3 regions of the Rhodococcus sp. P4_F3_2 genome follow, and region 3 is predicted to be linked to each of the others. Evidence: predicted binding sites of a transcription regulator. Region 3 holds the regulator's gene; each other region holds the start of a gene.

Region 1 (4,587 bases), on a different contig from region 3:
CTCGACGTGATAGCCGGGTTGAATGCCGAACTGGCTCCCTTCCGCATCCTCACGGGAATCGAGGTGGACATCCTCGAGGACGGTTCACTCGATCAGGATCCCGATCTACTCGACGAACTCGACATCGTGGTGGCGAGCGTGCACTCGAAGCTGCGGTCCGAACGCGAGGCGATGACCCGCAGAATGCTTGCTGCAGTGCGAAATCCGCGTGTCGATATTCTCGGGCATTGCACCGGGCGTCTTGTCGAGGGTGCTCGCGGAACCCGGCCCGAGTCGCAGTTCGATGCGGAGAAAGTGTTCGAGGCTTGCCGAGAATCAGGGACCGCCGTCGAGATCAACTCCCGACCGGAGCGTCGTGACCCGCCTTCGCGTTTGATCGAGTTGGCCCGCGATCTCGATTGTCTCTTCTCCATCGATACAGACGCCCATGCCCCCGGTCAGCTGGCTTGGCAGGGCTACGGCTGTGACCGGGCCGAAAAGTGCGGCGTCGAAGCGGATCGGGTGATCAATACGTGGACCGCCGAAAATCTTCTGGAGTGGGCGGGCAATTGACGGTCTCGGCACGCGCGCTGCTGTTGGTGGCGTCGCTTTGCCTGGCCACCGCTTGTTCGGCTCCCTTCTGGCGAGATTCGGTGTACTTCACACCTCCTGAGGCTCGGGTGTTCGAGACTGCCGACTGTCTCGGAATTGAAGTCGCATGGGGCCTGTTCGGTGTCGATCTGTATTCGCGTCCGAAACACGAAACAGGGTATCCTCCATCTGATTTCGAACCAGTGGCAGTATTTCGTTGCGAAGTCGGCGAAGACGCCTCCGGAGCGCTGACCGTCGACATGGTTCGACTCGAAGGTGACGTAGCCGCCGTCAAGGATGCATATCGTGTCGACTCCAAACGCTTTCCCGACAATGTCGTTGCGAGTTGTGTCACAAGCGAACTGGTTCCCGTCAAACTGTGGATGGTCAATAGTGCCGGACAAGTGATGTTTCCGGCCTGGCCGTCGAGTCCGTGCGGCTTTCAAGTCGGGCCTCTCGATTCGCTTCGATCTCTGCATGAAGTCGAACGTGTCCGAACTTCGTTGAGTCTTTCTCCGACGATGGCGAGTTGCGATCGCTCGTCTGCCCTTCAATTCGACCGGACAGATGCCAGAGAAGTCGACAAGGCGCGCGAGCAGTTCGAGAGAGGCGAAGTCTATGACCCGCTCGACAATGAGCTGGCTACGCCTGTCGCTGATGTTGCAGGACTATCCGTGTGCCGGCATGAATCTCAGACAGCCGCGGACGTTATTCGCCTGACCGAAGCGGAGAGTCGAGACGTGGTTGCCGCCATAGCCGATGCTCCTATAGCTCCGCCTTGTGATCAGATCGCGACAGCGACAGCATCATCAACCCTCCTACGGGTGGACGGTTCGGGCGGTACTCCTGTGAGCGTGGAGTTGGATGGATGTCGCCGTGCCGCCCTTTCCGGCTATCGAAGCACGCCGGAATGGGTCACCGAGGCGTTTGCTCGGTGACCTCCGGGTTCAGATCCGCGTGGTGGAGCGACGGGGTTTCTGGTCGGGGTCGATGCCTGGCGGTGGGATGAACCAGGGCAGGTGATCAGCGCCTACCTGGATTTCCCATTGTCCGGTGAATCCGGGTTTTCGGTGCATCAGGGTGTGGTGGGTTCGGCAGAGCAGGACCAGGTTGTCCATGACGGTTGGTCCTCCTTTTGCCCAGTGTTTGATGTGGTGGGCGTCGGTCCAGGCAGGGACGCAGTCGCAGCCGGGGAAGGCGCATCCTTTGTCGCGGGCGATCAGGGCGGTGCGTTGTGCCGCGGTGACAAGCCTTTTGAGTGGGGTGACGTCGAGTGGGGCACCGTTTTCGTCGAGGAGGACGGCGCCGAGCATGCAGTCGCAGGCGATCATGCGGGTGCGGCCGACGCTCAGTGGTCCCATCCAGGGCATGTGGCCGACATCGAGATCTTGTTTGTCGAGATCCGGCATGCCAAGGTCCAGGGTGTCGAGGTCGTCACGGTCGGACGGGTCGGTAGTCGTGGTGCGGCCTGTTGAGTCGCCTGCGGTGGAGGCGCATTCACGGTGGTAGGCCAGGTCTTTGGCGTTGATGTGCACGTTCAGGTGTGGGCGTTGGCCGCCGTCGATACCGGTGGCAGCGTTGTCGAGGTAGCGCCGGATGAGTTCTGCCATGGCGTCTGCGTTGCGTGTGGCGGCGGGTCGTTTGTCGGGTGTGCCGTCCTTGGCGGGGGTGGGCATCGAGAGGCTGGAGAGGGCGGAGAGAAGCATCTCGCCGGTCACTCCGTCGAAATCGCCTCGGACGGCCACTCTTCCGTTGAGGGTCGGGGAGATGCGCAGTTCGTTGCGATCGGTGTCTTCGCTTGGTGGTATGTCGTCGGATTCGAACATGTGCTCGAGGACGCTGATGGCGTAGCGCAGTTTGACGGTGGTTGCTTCGACGCCGGATGCTGCGGCGAGGAGTGTGTCGCGGCAGTACGGTAGCGCGGCGTCGGGCATTGTTTTGGGTGGGGATTCGCAGAACGCCACGATCAGTGCCGCGTGCTCGAAAGTGAGGTCGCCGGAGTCGAATTGGTCTTCGATCTCGGGGAATGACCGTAGGGCTTTTCCCAGGGCTGCGATTCTTCTGCCGGTGGAGATTTGCAGCATGGTGTGGTTCGCGAGCCATTGTCCGGTGCCGCGGTAGCAGAGTACTTGTTCGTCCGGGTTCAACGTCAGGGTGTCGACGGCGGCCACTCGAATGGCTTCCAGGCGAAGGATTTCCGCTGACGCGGTGATGGCGATCTCGCGGACGTCGGTGGGGTGCAGCCGCCACAATCGTCCGCGCACACCCACAGCGGAGCTGTTGACCACGGCAGTGACAGCGTCGTCGGTGATGTCGATCGTCATGAGAACCCCCCGTTCCACCTTCCATCATACTCGAACATACTTTCGAGTCAAGGGTTTTTTTGGGGGGAAGGTGAGGCTGAGCCTGCCGTCGCGATTCTATTGTTCGAGAGGAGATTCCGCCTCTAGAGCATCAGCGCCGGATCTGTAGTCAGTTCGATGTTCAGCCACGGTTCGTAGGGGAGATCGGCGAGGCTGGTGGCGAACGAGCGTCGTACTGCGTCTTCACCGTCGATGTCCCAGCTGTGTGGCGCGACCATGAACGTCGCTTCGATATACAGCTTGCGACCCACCTTGCTCATGGTGAGAGTCGGTTCGTCCAAGCCGAATTCGTCGCGGACTGCGGTGATGGCTTCGCGCACGCGGGCCTGAACGTTTTCGCCGGGAGCACCTTCGAGGAGTTCGATCAGTGCGGTTCGCAGGAGTGCGTACGGTTGCGGGACCAGCATCGCGCAGCCGAGGAGGACCAAGACGGAGTCGACATATCGGTCGGCGTCGGAGAAATCGGTGCGGCCCAGGATCATTGCGACGACAGCACCGACTGCGACCAGCGCACTGAAGGCAGCCGACGCTCCCCATTGCCTGGCTTCGGCGACGAGCAGATCAGATGTGCGGTCGACTTGTCCGACGTAGCGCCAGATGATGATCGACACCACTGCGCTGACAGCGCCGTATGCCACCAGCGACCCCGCGGTGACGTCGGCCCCGCCCGCGAGAATGACACGAACTGCCTCGACTGCGGCGTACGCGAGTGTCGCCAGTAGTGCCATGCCCTGGACAGCGATGACTACCGGGATCAATGCCTCCTTACCGAACGGGAAGCGTGCGGTGGGGCCCGAGTCGGCTACCCGCGAGACCCGCAGCGACAGCGCCGTCAACACCATTCCGATGAGGGCGCACACACCGTCGAGCAGGATCACCTGGGACTGAGAGATCCAGCCCCAGAATGCGGCGAGCACAGCCAACGCCGTTGCGACCACGAGCGAGTACCGCAGAGCCTTGCGTTCGCGGGTAGCGCTGTCTTCCTTGGTGCCCATGAAATCCAAACCGCCTGTCCGTTTCGATATTCCTTCACGTAGGAATACCAGCAACGACGCGCAGGCACGGCATCAGTGGACCAATTGCGCTGCCAGATCGAGAAAGTCCTCGGCGTTGATGTCGAACTCGTCGGAGAATGACACATCGGGATTGCCCCTGGCTCCGAATTCGAGTGGTCGGGCTATGAAGGCTGTGCGGAACCCGAGAGCTTTGGCCGCCCGGATGTCATATTTGTGGCTGGCAACCATCATGATCTCGGCCGTGTCGAACCCGAGGTATCGAGCAGCCAGGTGGTAGATCTTCGGATCTGGTTTGAAGACACCGGCCATTTCGGCGGTGAAGACGGCATGCCATGGCAGATTTCCGTGCCGGGAGATGCTGACTGCGGCATTCACATCGGCGTTGGACAAGGCAGCGATTGTGTACTGCTGGCGCAGGGTTGTCAGGCCTGCGACGGTGTCCGGCCACGGGTCCAGGAATTTCCAGGCGGTGGTGAGTTCTTCCTGTTCGGCATCGGAAAGTTCGATGCTCTCGCGGGCCAACAGCTTGCGCAGAGCCTCGCGGTACACCGAATGTACTGTCACCCATTCGCCTGTGGAGTCGTCGGCCTCGGAGGTGTTCGCGAAGTACTCAGCGCGCCAGAGATTGACGAATCTTG
Region 2 (4,587 bases), on a different contig from region 3:
TCCGATCTCGCAGAGTGTGGCGGAGTTGGGCCACGCGATGCTCCGCTCACTCAGTCCCGTGATCGAGGTACTCGCCGAGGTGTCCGGCGTTCGGCAGCAGGCGCTGTGGGCGATCGCGACGGACTCCATCGCCAATCGCAGCCTCGACGCCGCCGGTAGCGCGAGGGAGCGCGGAAGTGCATTTGCTGCTGGTCTGATCGATGTTCTCCGCGGTGAGAACCCGGGCATTCCCGTCCCGCGTTTCGTCGATGTCGACCGCAATGAAAGTGTTGTGCGCGTTTCTAATCCGTTGACACCGGTGGCATCAGGGCGACGCAGATTCACGCAGCGGGCATCGTGCTGCCTGATCTACGAGGTGCCCGGTGAAGGCAAGTGCACCAGTTGCCCGAAGCGCGCACCCGAAGATCGGGTGCGCGCCTTGGCTACTCTGGTGTGACTGGACCCAGGCTTTTACCGGGTCGGGTTTGGTCAGGTCAGTGAGCTGCGACCTTGGAACGGTCGAGTCCCAGCGCGTCGGTCATCGTGAAGAACAGATCGGTCTGGTCCGTGAGGCCGCTGACATTGGCCGCGTGCGGGCCGAAAGCTGCTACGCGCAACTGAGTTCCGGTATGCCCTTCGGATTCGACGGCCGGATCTTCGGACGTTCCGTAGCTGATCGTCATCTCCGAGCCGTCCTTCGTGGTCAGCTTGCGGGTCAGACCGGGGTAGACGATTTCCTGGGCGCGCTCGACCGGGATGTTCTGGTCCTTGGCGATGGTGGCGATGTCGTCTGCGCTGACGTTGGTGACGATCTGGCTGGTGTGAGCGTGGTCGGCTGTGACGATGACCAGGGTTTCTCCGTCGGTCTTCGCAAATTCGAGTGCCTTCTGCACAGCTTCGTCGAGGTCGACGGTTTCACCGATCTGACCGCACGCGTTGGCTGCGTGATCTTGCTTGTCGATCGAGGCACCTTCGACTTGGAGGAAGAATCCGTTGTCGTTGACCTTCAGTAGGTCGATTGCCTTCTGCGTCATGTCCGCGAGCTTCGGTACGTCGGAGGTTCGCTTGGGGTTGTCGATGCAGGTCTCGGCGGGCTGCAGGTAACCGTCGCGGGTGGCGACAGAGCCTTCCCAGCGGACGGGCATGTTGCCGTCGGCGAACAGTCCGAGCACGGGTGCGTCCTGATCGGCCTTGCCGACCTCGTTCATCTCGGCGGCATTCTTCACCAGCTGGTAGCCACGAGCGGCAGCTTGCTCGTTGAGGGTCTTGCCCTGCCAGTCACCGGCTTTCGCGGTTTCAGCGAAGGACTTGGCGCCGCCGGCAAAGGTGACGTCGGCGCGGGTGTCGAGGAGCTGTTCGCTGATCGATCCCTTGCCGCCGTTCTCGATGGCGTTCTCCGGGCAGGACTTGGACGTCGCCTCGGGTCCGTAGCACTTGCGGCCGCTCACGTGCGCGACCTGCACTGCGGGGGTGGCGTCCTGCACCTCGGCGGTGGAGACGTTGCCGGTGGCCTTGCCGTTCGCCTTGGCGATCTCGAGGACGGTCGACTGGGCCTGCCCCTTGATGTCGACGGAAATCGCGCCGTTGTAGGTCTTGGTGCCGGTGGACCATGCCGATCCACTGGCAGCGGAGTCGGTGACGTAGTCGGGCTTGCCGTCCTTGGTCAGTGCGTAGTGCGTGTACTGGCCGGTGATCGGCAGGGCGTCGAGGCCGGCGAAGCTGCCAGCAGCACCCTCGGCGTAGTTGCGCGCGGCGGTGATCTCCGAGTCGCCCATGCCGTCCCCGATCAGGAGGATGACGTTCTTCGCGCCGGACGCGTTGACGGCGTCACGCACTGCGGCCGACTGATCACCGTCGATGCGGCGAGCACCACCGTTCGAGGACAGTTCGCCGGTCGCGGCGCGATCGACGGTCGTGCCGTTCGAACCTGTTGCCTCGTCGGCACTGCTGCTGCAGCCGGCGGCGGCCAGAACGGCGACGGCGCCGGCGACGGCCGTCAACCTACGTGTGTTGCGCGAGAACGACATACGAGTAGTACTCCTGGAAACAGTATGGATGGAGATTATGAACGCCGCTAATGATCTGGGGCCAAAGTGAACGGAGTGCAGACATGCGTACATCTGAATGTGACGAGACGGTGAGGGTTGAGATTCGCTCTGTTGACTGCGGGTGAGTGACCTGTCAGACTGAATCTGCATCGAACATCAGTTCGATGCATGTGGTGCGTCTTCCCTTTCGGCATCCTCGAGTAGTCGGTCGTCCCGTGACGGCCGGCTCGATCAGGTGCGAGGTCAGTGTGGGTTGGGGAAATGGGCCGCCGACGTGGTCCGAGATGGAACGGGTGCTGTCCGGACGGCCAGGCCGCGTGGAACACGAGGATTTGTTCCCGGGCGACGGAAGTGACAGTCCCGCCTGGTCACGAAAGCGCGGCGAGTATCACGCAGGCGAACTCACTCGTGGCACCGGCGTGGTTCCTTACGCAGAACTGCACGCTCACTCGGCCTTCAGCTTCCTCGACGGCGCATCACCGCCGGAAGAGCTGGTCGAGGAAGCTGTGCGTCTCGGGCTCGAGGCGATTGCCGTCACCGATCACGACGGGTTCTACGGCGTGGTGAGGTTTGCGGAGGCTGCGCGTGAATGGGGAATGCGGACCGTGTTCGGGGCTGAGTTGTCGCTCGATTCGGTACCCAGAACTGGGACGGCAGATCCCGGTGGAACGCATCTTCTGGTACTTGCCCGTGGGCAGGAAGGATATCGCCGTCTTTCGCGGGAGATAGCCGCCGCACATCTGGCGGGCGGTGAGAAGGGCAAACTGCAGTACAACTACGACGCGCTGACCGAAGCCGCCGGTGGGCACTGGCAGATCCTGACCGGGTGCCGCAAAGGTCATGTGCGGCAAGCCTTGACGTCGGGTGGTCGCGAAGCCGCGGCGGAGGCCTTGCAGGATCTGGTCGAGCGTTTCGGGGCGGAGCGAGTGTCGGTGGAGCTCACTCATCATGGGTTGGCGGAGGACGACGAGCGCAATGCCGTTCTTGCAGAACTGGCGAGAGAACGTGGACTACGTACGGTGGCGACCACCGCCGCACACTTCGCCGCTCCTCCGCGTCGACGCCTCGCCATGGCAATGGCAGCTGTGCGGGCGCGTCAAAGCTTGGATGAGGCAGCTGGATGGTTGGCTCCGACCGGCGGAGCACACCTGCGGTCCGGCGCGGAGATGGCGACGCTGTTCTCGCTCTATCCCGAGGCTGTCAGTGGTGCCGCCGATCTTGGTCGTGAGTGCGCTTTCGATCTCAAGCTCATCGCGCCCAAATTGCCACCGTTCGACGTTCCTGCCGGGCATACCGAGGCGTCGTGGTTGCGTGAGCTGACCATGGTCGGGGCGCTGGAACGCTACGGACCCCCGGAAGGTGCACCGAAGGCATACAAACAGCTCGAACATGAACTTGCCATCATCGAGGGATTGAACTTTCCCGGATACTTCCTGGTCGTGCATGACATCGTGTCGTTCTGCAAGAACAACGACATCCTCTGTCAGGGAAGGGGTTCCGCTGCGAACTCTGCGGTGTGTTACGCGATCGGCATCACCAACGTCGATCCGGTTCGCAACAAATTGCTGTTCGAGCGGTTTCTTGCGCCCGAGCGCGACGGCCCACCGGATATCGACGTGGACATCGAGTCGGATCGCCGGGAAGAGGCGATCCAGCACGTGTACGCGAAATACGGGCGTACGTATGCCGCGCAGGTAGCCAATGTCATCACCTATCGAGGAAAGTCGTCGGTGCGGGACATGGCCCGCGCGCTTGGCTTTTCGCAGGGCCAGCAAGATGCGTGGAGTAAGCAGGTCGGCCGGTGGGGTGGTATCGACAAGAATGCGGATACCGATATTCCGCGTCCGGTACTCGAACTGGCGGCGCAGATCGAAGGCTATCCACGGCACCTCGGTATCCACTCCGGCGGAATGGTCATCTGTGATCGTCCCATCGCCGACGTTTGCCCGGTGGAGTGGGCGCGGATGGCCAATCGCAGTGTCCTGCAGTGGGACAAGGACGATTGTGCTGCCGCTGGGTTGGTCAAGTTCGATCTACTCGGGCTCGGCATGCTCTCGGCTTTGCATTACATGATGGATCTGGTGGCCGAACACAAAGGCATCACAGTCGATTTGGCGCATCTCGATCTGTCGGAAACAGCGGTGTACGAGATGTTGCAGCGGGCAGATTCGGTAGGGGTGTTCCAAGTGGAATCACGTGCGCAGATGGCGACACTGCCGCGTCTGAAGCCTCGAAATTTCTACGACCTGGTGGTCGAAGTCGCGCTCATCCGTCCCGGGCCGATTCAAGGCGGATCAGTCCATCCGTACATCCGCCGGCGCAACAAACTCGAACCTGTGTCCTATGACCATCCGTCGCTCGAGAAGGCACTCGAACGCACATTGGGGGTTCCGTTGTTTCAGGAACAGTTGATGCAGATGGCCGTTGACGTTGCGGGTTTCACGCCGTCCGAGGCCGATCAATTGCGTCGGGCAATGGGATCGAAACGTTCCACCGAGAAGATGGAGCAACTGCGAGCGAGGCTGTACCAGGGCATGCGAGACCTACATGGCATCGGCGA
Region 3 (6,802 bases):
GTAGCGGAAGGCTATCGAGCCATGGACTCCCGTGAATCGTTGAAGGTCCTCGTCCGCCCGTAATCCACCACTTGCGAACGTCCACCACTTGCGAAGAAGAAGCGCGTGACCCACACTGCCAACCGTCCCGTTGCCGGTCGCATCAATTCCACCGCGATCCTGGCGATCATTCTGATCAGCTATTTCATGATCCTGCTAGACAATTCGATCATCTTCAGCGGGCTACCCAGCATCCAAAGCAGCATGGGTTACTCGGCAACCGGGTTGTCCTGGGTCCAGGACGCCTACCCCCTGGTGTTCGGCGGCCTTCTCCTGCTGGGCGCTCGACTCGGGGATATCTTCGGCCGTCGTCGCGTATTCGTCTCCGGTCTCGCAATTTTCGCGATTGCGTCGTTTCTCGTCGGGGTCGCGCCGAACGGTTGGTGGCTCATCGCGGCGCGCGCTCTCCAAGGCGTCGGAGCCGCAGTGGTGGCCCCGGCGTCGCTGTCACTACTGACCGCCAGTTTCCCGCCCGGGCCGGAGCGAACGCGCACTGTTGCCTGGTACGGCGCTGCGGCGGGAATAGGCGCCAGCCTCGGACTCGTGATCGGCGGCGCCCTTGCCGACTGGGTGTCATGGCGCGCAGGCTTTTTCATCAACGTTCCGATCGGAATCGCGATGATCGCGCTCGCTCCCCGGTTCATTCCGGAAACCGAACCCAACTCCGGACGTTTCGATGTGGCGGGCGCTGTTCTCGCCACACTCGGCATGACCGCACTCGTCTTCGGCACCGTCAACTCGGCCGAAGCGGGGTGGACCTCACCGATCACTGTTGCGACACTGGCGGCCGGGGCGATACTACTGACCTTGCTCTTCCTCAACGAAGCGAGAGCGGAGCAGCCGATCATGCCACTGAGGTTGTTCCGCAGCCGGGAGCGATCCGGCGCGTACGCCGCCCGAATGCTCTATCTGGGTGCCATGATCGGATTTTTCTACTTCACGACTCAGCTACTCCAAGGCGTCATGGGCTTCAGCGCGTTCCAAGCTGGCATCGCCTTCTTCCCGATGACGATCGTCAATTTTGCTGTGGCGATGCTGATTCCGCGACTGACACCACGATTCGGAAATTCCGCAATTCTGTCGGTTGGCATTGCCGTCACCCTCGCCGGGATGGCGTGGCTCAGTCTGGTCCATCCCGGTAGCACGTATCTCACTGCGATAGCACTTCCGACGATATTGATCGGCGCCGGGCAGGGGTTGGCTTTCGCTCCGCTGACTTCTGCCGGTATCTCCGGGGTAGAGGCCGAGGATGCCGGTGCCGCATCAGGATTGGTCAACACTGCACACCAACTGGGCAGTGCTCTCGGACTCGGCATCCTCGTCGCAGTTTCCGCGGGCGCCGGAGCCTCTGCCGACGACGCCACAACGGCACTCACCGATCACGTATCAACGGCTCTCACCGCAGGCACCGCCCTGCTGGCCGCTTGTCTCGTCATCGTCCTCGCACTGATCGTCCCGGCTACGAGAACGCGAAGTACCACAAAGCAATTCGAACAGGAGAAAGGAAGCCGAGATGTCGCACTCGTGGACCGAGGCTGAACTGACCAAGATCGGTGGTGCCGAGGAATTGCAGATCTCCTCGTACCGCCGCGACGGCACCGCAAGGCCGTACGTCACGATTTGGGTCGTCCGTGCCGACAACCAACTGTACGTGCGCTCGGCATACGGAACCGACAACCCGTGGTTCGTCCGAGCAACGGCAAGTGGAAGGGGCCGAATCCGCGCAGGAGGAATTGAGCGGGACGTGGCGTTCGAGTCCGCCGCACCGGATGCGCACTCGGCGATCGACTCCGCCTACCACACCAAGTACGACCGCTACGGCCCGCAGATCGTCGGCTCCGTCACCGGCCGCGCCGCCGCACCCAACACCATTCGACTTGTTCCGCTGACGCAGAACTGAACCGCCCCTTTCGATTCCGAGGAGACCTCATGGAAATCTTGAAGCCCCAGCCCACCAGCAAAGCACCCAGCGACTGGTTCACCGGCGACGTCTGGTGGGACGTCATCTACGCCGGCCAGGAGCCGTCGAGGATGCGCGCCAACATGGTTCGCTTTGCACCTTGTGCGCGAACCGACTGGCATTCCCACGCCCTCGGGCAGACCCTCCACATCGTCTCCGGGACCGCGCTGGTTCAAGCTCGCGGCGGCGAGATCGTCGAAGTTCACCCGGGCGAGACCATCTATACCCCGGCAGGAGAGGAACACTGGCACGGCGCGGCACCCGACCGTTTCATGACCCACCTTGCGCTGTGGGAAGGACCCGGCGAGGGAGGCACCGAAACGACATGGGGCGACAAAGTCACCGATGGGGAATACAACGGTCCCCGCGCCAACCATCGCTGAGACCGGACACCTCTCAGATACGTCGCATCACGGAAACAACCTTGCCCAAGATGGCCGCGCGATCGCCGTCGATGACGCTGTATGCGGGATTACGAGGCTCGAGGTACACGTGACCGTCGCGACGCCGGAGCACCTTCACGGTGGCCTCGCCGTCGATCATCGCGGCGACGATCTCGCCGGAATGGGCCTCGTCCTCGCGCCGCACCACGACGACGTCGCCATCGCAGATTGCTGCGTCGACCATCGACTCACCGCGCACCCGAAGTCCGAACACCGTGCCGGAGCCCACGAGCTCGCGAGGAAGCGCCAGCACCTCGTCGGCGTGCTCCTCCGCGAGGATCGGCGCGCCGGCCGCAATGTCACCGACGACCGGAACCGTCACCGTATTCGACGACGATTGCTCCTTCGCTCCCACGAGGAACGGCCGCACGTCCAACTGCCGAGCCATGGCCGCTCCTCGGCGGAGGAAGCCCTTTTCTTCGAGGCTCTTGAGGTGCTTGGATACCGTCGACGTCGAGCGCAGACCAACCGCGTCTCCGATCTGCCGCGTGCTCGGTGTGCACCCGTTGGCAGCCACGAGATCCCGGATGGTCATCAGAATCTGCTGCTGGCGGAGCGGCAGGGAGGAGGCGTCGAGGCCACCGAACATGTCGAGATCGTCGTAATCGGTCACGACGAGAATCGTAGTGAGGGGTCCCGACATCCAATCCAGGCAGCCGCAGCCTGCCAGAAACGGCACAGGCAGTTTGTTTCCCGAGTGGCGCATGGCACGCTGAGCTCATGGAGCCTCTCGAACCGATGCGCCCGGTCAGTGTTGCAGTCGACACGCGGACCAAGACTCCACTCTGGAAGATGGCGGTTCTCTATCCGGCAGTGACATCGGTGTTCATGTTTGCCGCACTCACCACCCGAACGGGAATTGGTCTTGTCGTCCTGGGACTGGTCATTTTCGCAGTCGGCGCGAGCACTTATGCGATGTCGGAGCGACGGATGCTTCGGGAGAACTCGGGGGTTCGAGTTCCATACTTCGCCGGACCTCCTGTCGCCCCGCGGCACGTCGATCTACTCGCGGCAGCAGGGATGCCCCTGCTTACGAGTGGAGCGGTGTTGACCGTCCGGGCATCCGTTACAGAACGTCCTTGGGTTTTCATATCGGTGTTCGTGATAGCGATGGCCCTGGCAATAACTGTCCCGATGGTTGTGCATAACGTGCGGGCCAAGCGGACAGAATCAGCCTGAGCAAGTCAGGACACTCGGCATTTCGCAGCGTGATATTCAGCTGTTTACGCCCACTTCGGAACAGCGATCGACAGCTGCACCGCGTCAAGCGCTGAACGAGCGATGCAGCGAGATGTCGAAGTCGCCGGAATCGGCCTCTTTGGCGACCTGGTTCTGATCAGCGACCCCGATAATGTACTCGTTCATGACTGTCGCGCCGAAAACATTCGATGATGTGCCCATCCAGGGCCTGGGCCTGATGCGATTGACCGACAACGGGTGGGGTGATGCTGACCGCGACCCCGCCGCACTGGTTCGCGCCGCGATCGACTCCGGGGTGCCCATGCTCGACACAGCCGAGATGTATGGAAACGAAGAGCTGGTTGGTCGGGCAATTGGCGCCAACCGTGAACACATCACGTTGTGCAGCAAATTCGGTGTCTACCGCGGGCCGTCGGGTCATCCTGATGACTGGAATGTTCGGGCGGACTCTGCAACGGTGCGCGCGGCCATCGAGGGCTCACTCAGGCGCCTCGACGTCGATCACCTCGATCTTTACTACCTGCATCACCGCAGCGAGGACACACCAATCGAGGAGACCGTCAACGCTATGGCCGAGCTCCGCCAGGCAGGGAAGATCCGGGCTCTGGGGCTGTCCAATGTCACGCTCGATGACATCCGACGAGCTCATGCCGTACACCCCATCACTGCCGTGCAAGAGCAATGGTCCCTTATACGGCGAGATGTTGAACTGTTTCTCCCAACGCTCGCCGACCTCGGGATCACACTGGTCGCACATTCGCCGATGGGGCACGGCAACCTCAACCACTCCACCGGCAATCTTGTCGCTCGGTCCCTCGCCAGCATCGCTTCTCGTGTCGGAGCGACGGCTGGCCAGGTCGCTCTTGCGTGGGTCCATCAGCGCGGGCGCGGGGTCGCGGCCACCGTCATTCCCCTGCCCGGCACCACGAGCATCGCTCATCTACAAGCCAACATTGCTGCTTCGCGAATTGATCTCAGTGAGACTGACTTGGCGGACCTTGATGATGTCACGCAGCAAACAAGGGAGCAGTAAGGCAGTTTGTTGAGAAAGTTTGAGGTGCGGGAGGTCAGCGGAACATACCGCGCTCCGATCGCGAATGACCGCACGCGAGAAACCCGGCGACGCCAAGGCGCATCCCAGCCATACTGACCGACGTGACAGAAGTCGAGGTTGTCGTCGCCCATAGCGAGCGCGCGACTCTGCGCGTCGGCGAGGTGTTCCTCAAGATCGACGCCGATCAGTCGAATACCGACGTCGAGGTCGAAGCAATGCTCCGAGCCCCAATCCCGACAGCGCAGATTCTGTGGCGCAAGCCGCCCGTGCTCGCGCTCGCCGCTCTGCCGGGAAACGCGCTCGGTCGCCTAGGCAGACCGTCGACCACGCCTTCAGCGGCGTGGGCCGCAGCGGGTGCCGCCGTTCGAATGCTGCACGACGCACCGTTGCCGCCCTGGCCCGGCCGTAGTCTCGACGACATCGCCTCAGAACTGGACCGCGAATGTGCATGGCTGACCAGGAGCGGGGTGGTTGCCACCGGAGTGATTACATCCAACCGTCGGATTGCCGAGATTGCGCTCAGGTCGTGGACACCGGTATTCACACACGGTGATCTCCAAGCCTGCCATGTGTTCGTAACCGATGACGAAGTTGCCGGCGTCATCGACTGGTCCGAAGCCGCGCAGGGCGATCCCTTGTACGACCTCGCAACACTGACCCTCGGCCACCCGGAACATCTCGATGACGTGGTTGAGGGCTACGGCGCTGACGTCGACCTCGAGGTCATCCAGGCGTGGTGGTCGTTGCGCAGCTTGAGAGGCGTGCGCTGGCTGGTCGAGCATGGTTTCGATCCAGCCGCGCCGGGCTGCGAAGTAGACGTGCTGAATCGACAGGCGATGCGCGACTGACAATAACCGAACCATCAGGACGTCCTCCCCCAATCTGCCAAACCTCCGACTCGCGCCAAAATTGCTGCGGCCAAAAGTATTTCGTGTCGATGACGGCACGGTTAGGCAGGTCGCGACGCGTTCGCGCCGCCGTCGATTGCCGTCAGCCGGCAAACGCCTGGATATTGTCAGCGAGCGGTGGTCGTCTCAATCGAGTTTCGGACCGCGGCAAGCACGTCCAGCCGCCCACATGGCAGACCGAAGTCTGGACTCGCTCTTCCTGCAGCAACTTTCGGAACGCCGGTGAGCGCGAACCGTGACCCTCCAACGAAAACGACAAGATCACGGATACATGCGAGGTACAGCCCGTTGATTCGAGTGGAGCCGGCTCAGGCGCTGGCGGCCTTGTCTGCAGTTTCGACAAGGGTCTCGACCTTGCTGAACTGCAGCACACCGTCTTCGATCTCGGCGTCGTGCATCAGCTTGCGGTCGCGGTAGTAATTGTTGACCACTTTCCACGCGCCGCGGGCACCCTGACGCGGCATTTCTCCGTCGCCGCGCTGGATGTAGCCCGAGGTCAGGGCTCCGCCCATGAGAGATTCTTCGGCGAAGTCCTCGGGTTCGGCGTGAACCTCGAAAGTCGTGTAGCTGCGATCGCGCATGATCTTGAGCACGCGACACAGATAGGACGCGGCCAGGTCAGCCTTGAGCGTCCACGACGCGTTGGTGTAGCCGAGAATCATCAGAAAGTTGGGAATGTCGGAGTAGAGCACGCTCTTGTAGGCCACAGTCTCGTTGAGCTTGACCGGCTCGCCGTCGATGCTCATGGTCGCCCCGCCCAGAATCTGTACGTTCAAGCCGGTCGCCGTGACGATGACGTCGGCCTCGATTTCGCGGCCCGACTCGGTCACGATGCCCTTCTCGGTGAACGTGGCGATACGGTCGGTGACGATGTCGGCCTTGCCGCTCTTGAGCACCTTGAACAGGTCCCCGTTGGGAACCACGCACAGGCGCTGATCCCACGGGTTGTAACTGGGAGTGAAGTGACGCAGGTCCACGTTCTTGCCGAGCTGCAGGCGGATCTGGGCGAGGAACAGCTTCTTGGCCAGCTTCGGGTTGGTGCGAGAAAGCTGAAAGCTGGCGCGTTGCAGTGCGATATTGCGGGCTCGACCAATCTTGTAAGCAATCTGGTCGGGAACGCGTGCGAGCTTGAGACCCTTGGCAACAGGGTCCTCGGACGGAAGCGCCTGGATCCACGTGGGCGAGCGCTGCAGCATGG

What was found. Region 3 encodes LexA, which represses DNA repair genes until DNA is damaged. Its sites were predicted from a motif close to CGAACANNTGTTCG; they were not measured.
Region 1: AC1DWA_RS08050 (HNH endonuclease signature motif containing protein) is a predicted target of LexA. The motif match lies at 2,926-2,939, and genes of this name have one in related genera.
Region 2: AC1DWA_RS04520 (error-prone DNA polymerase) is a predicted target of LexA. The motif match lies at 2,178-2,191, and genes of this name have one in related genera.

Annotation. Positions count from the first base shown of each region.
Region 1 is NZ_JBFUJN010000005.1:363,726-368,312, forward strand. It holds gene AC1DWA_RS08040 (PHP domain-containing protein) at 1-552, shown strand, start outside; gene AC1DWA_RS08045 (hypothetical protein) at 537-1,508, shown strand; gene AC1DWA_RS08050 (HNH endonuclease signature motif containing protein) at 1,518-2,894, opposite strand; gene AC1DWA_RS08055 (cation efflux transmembrane domain-containing protein) at 3,017-3,928, opposite strand; gene AC1DWA_RS08060 (haloacid dehalogenase type II) at 4,001-4,587, opposite strand, start outside.
Region 2 is NZ_JBFUJN010000003.1:107,477-112,063, reverse strand. It holds gene AC1DWA_RS04530 ((2Fe-2S)-binding protein) at 1-436, shown strand, start outside; gene phoA (alkaline phosphatase) at 474-2,006, opposite strand; gene AC1DWA_RS04520 (error-prone DNA polymerase) at 2,276-4,587, shown strand, end outside.
Region 3 is NZ_JBFUJN010000013.1:60,740-67,541, reverse strand. It holds gene AC1DWA_RS16080 (zinc-dependent alcohol dehydrogenase family protein) at 1-63, shown strand, start outside; gene AC1DWA_RS16075 (MFS transporter) at 106-1,578, shown strand; gene AC1DWA_RS16070 (DUF2255 family protein) at 1,553-1,939, shown strand; gene AC1DWA_RS16065 ((R)-mandelonitrile lyase) at 1,969-2,382, shown strand; gene lexA (transcriptional repressor LexA) at 2,396-3,085, opposite strand; gene AC1DWA_RS16055 (hypothetical protein) at 3,163-3,621, shown strand; gene AC1DWA_RS16050 (aldo/keto reductase) at 3,806-4,675, shown strand; gene AC1DWA_RS16045 (phosphotransferase family protein) at 4,798-5,544, shown strand; gene AC1DWA_RS16040 (flavin-containing monooxygenase) at 5,913-6,802, opposite strand, start outside.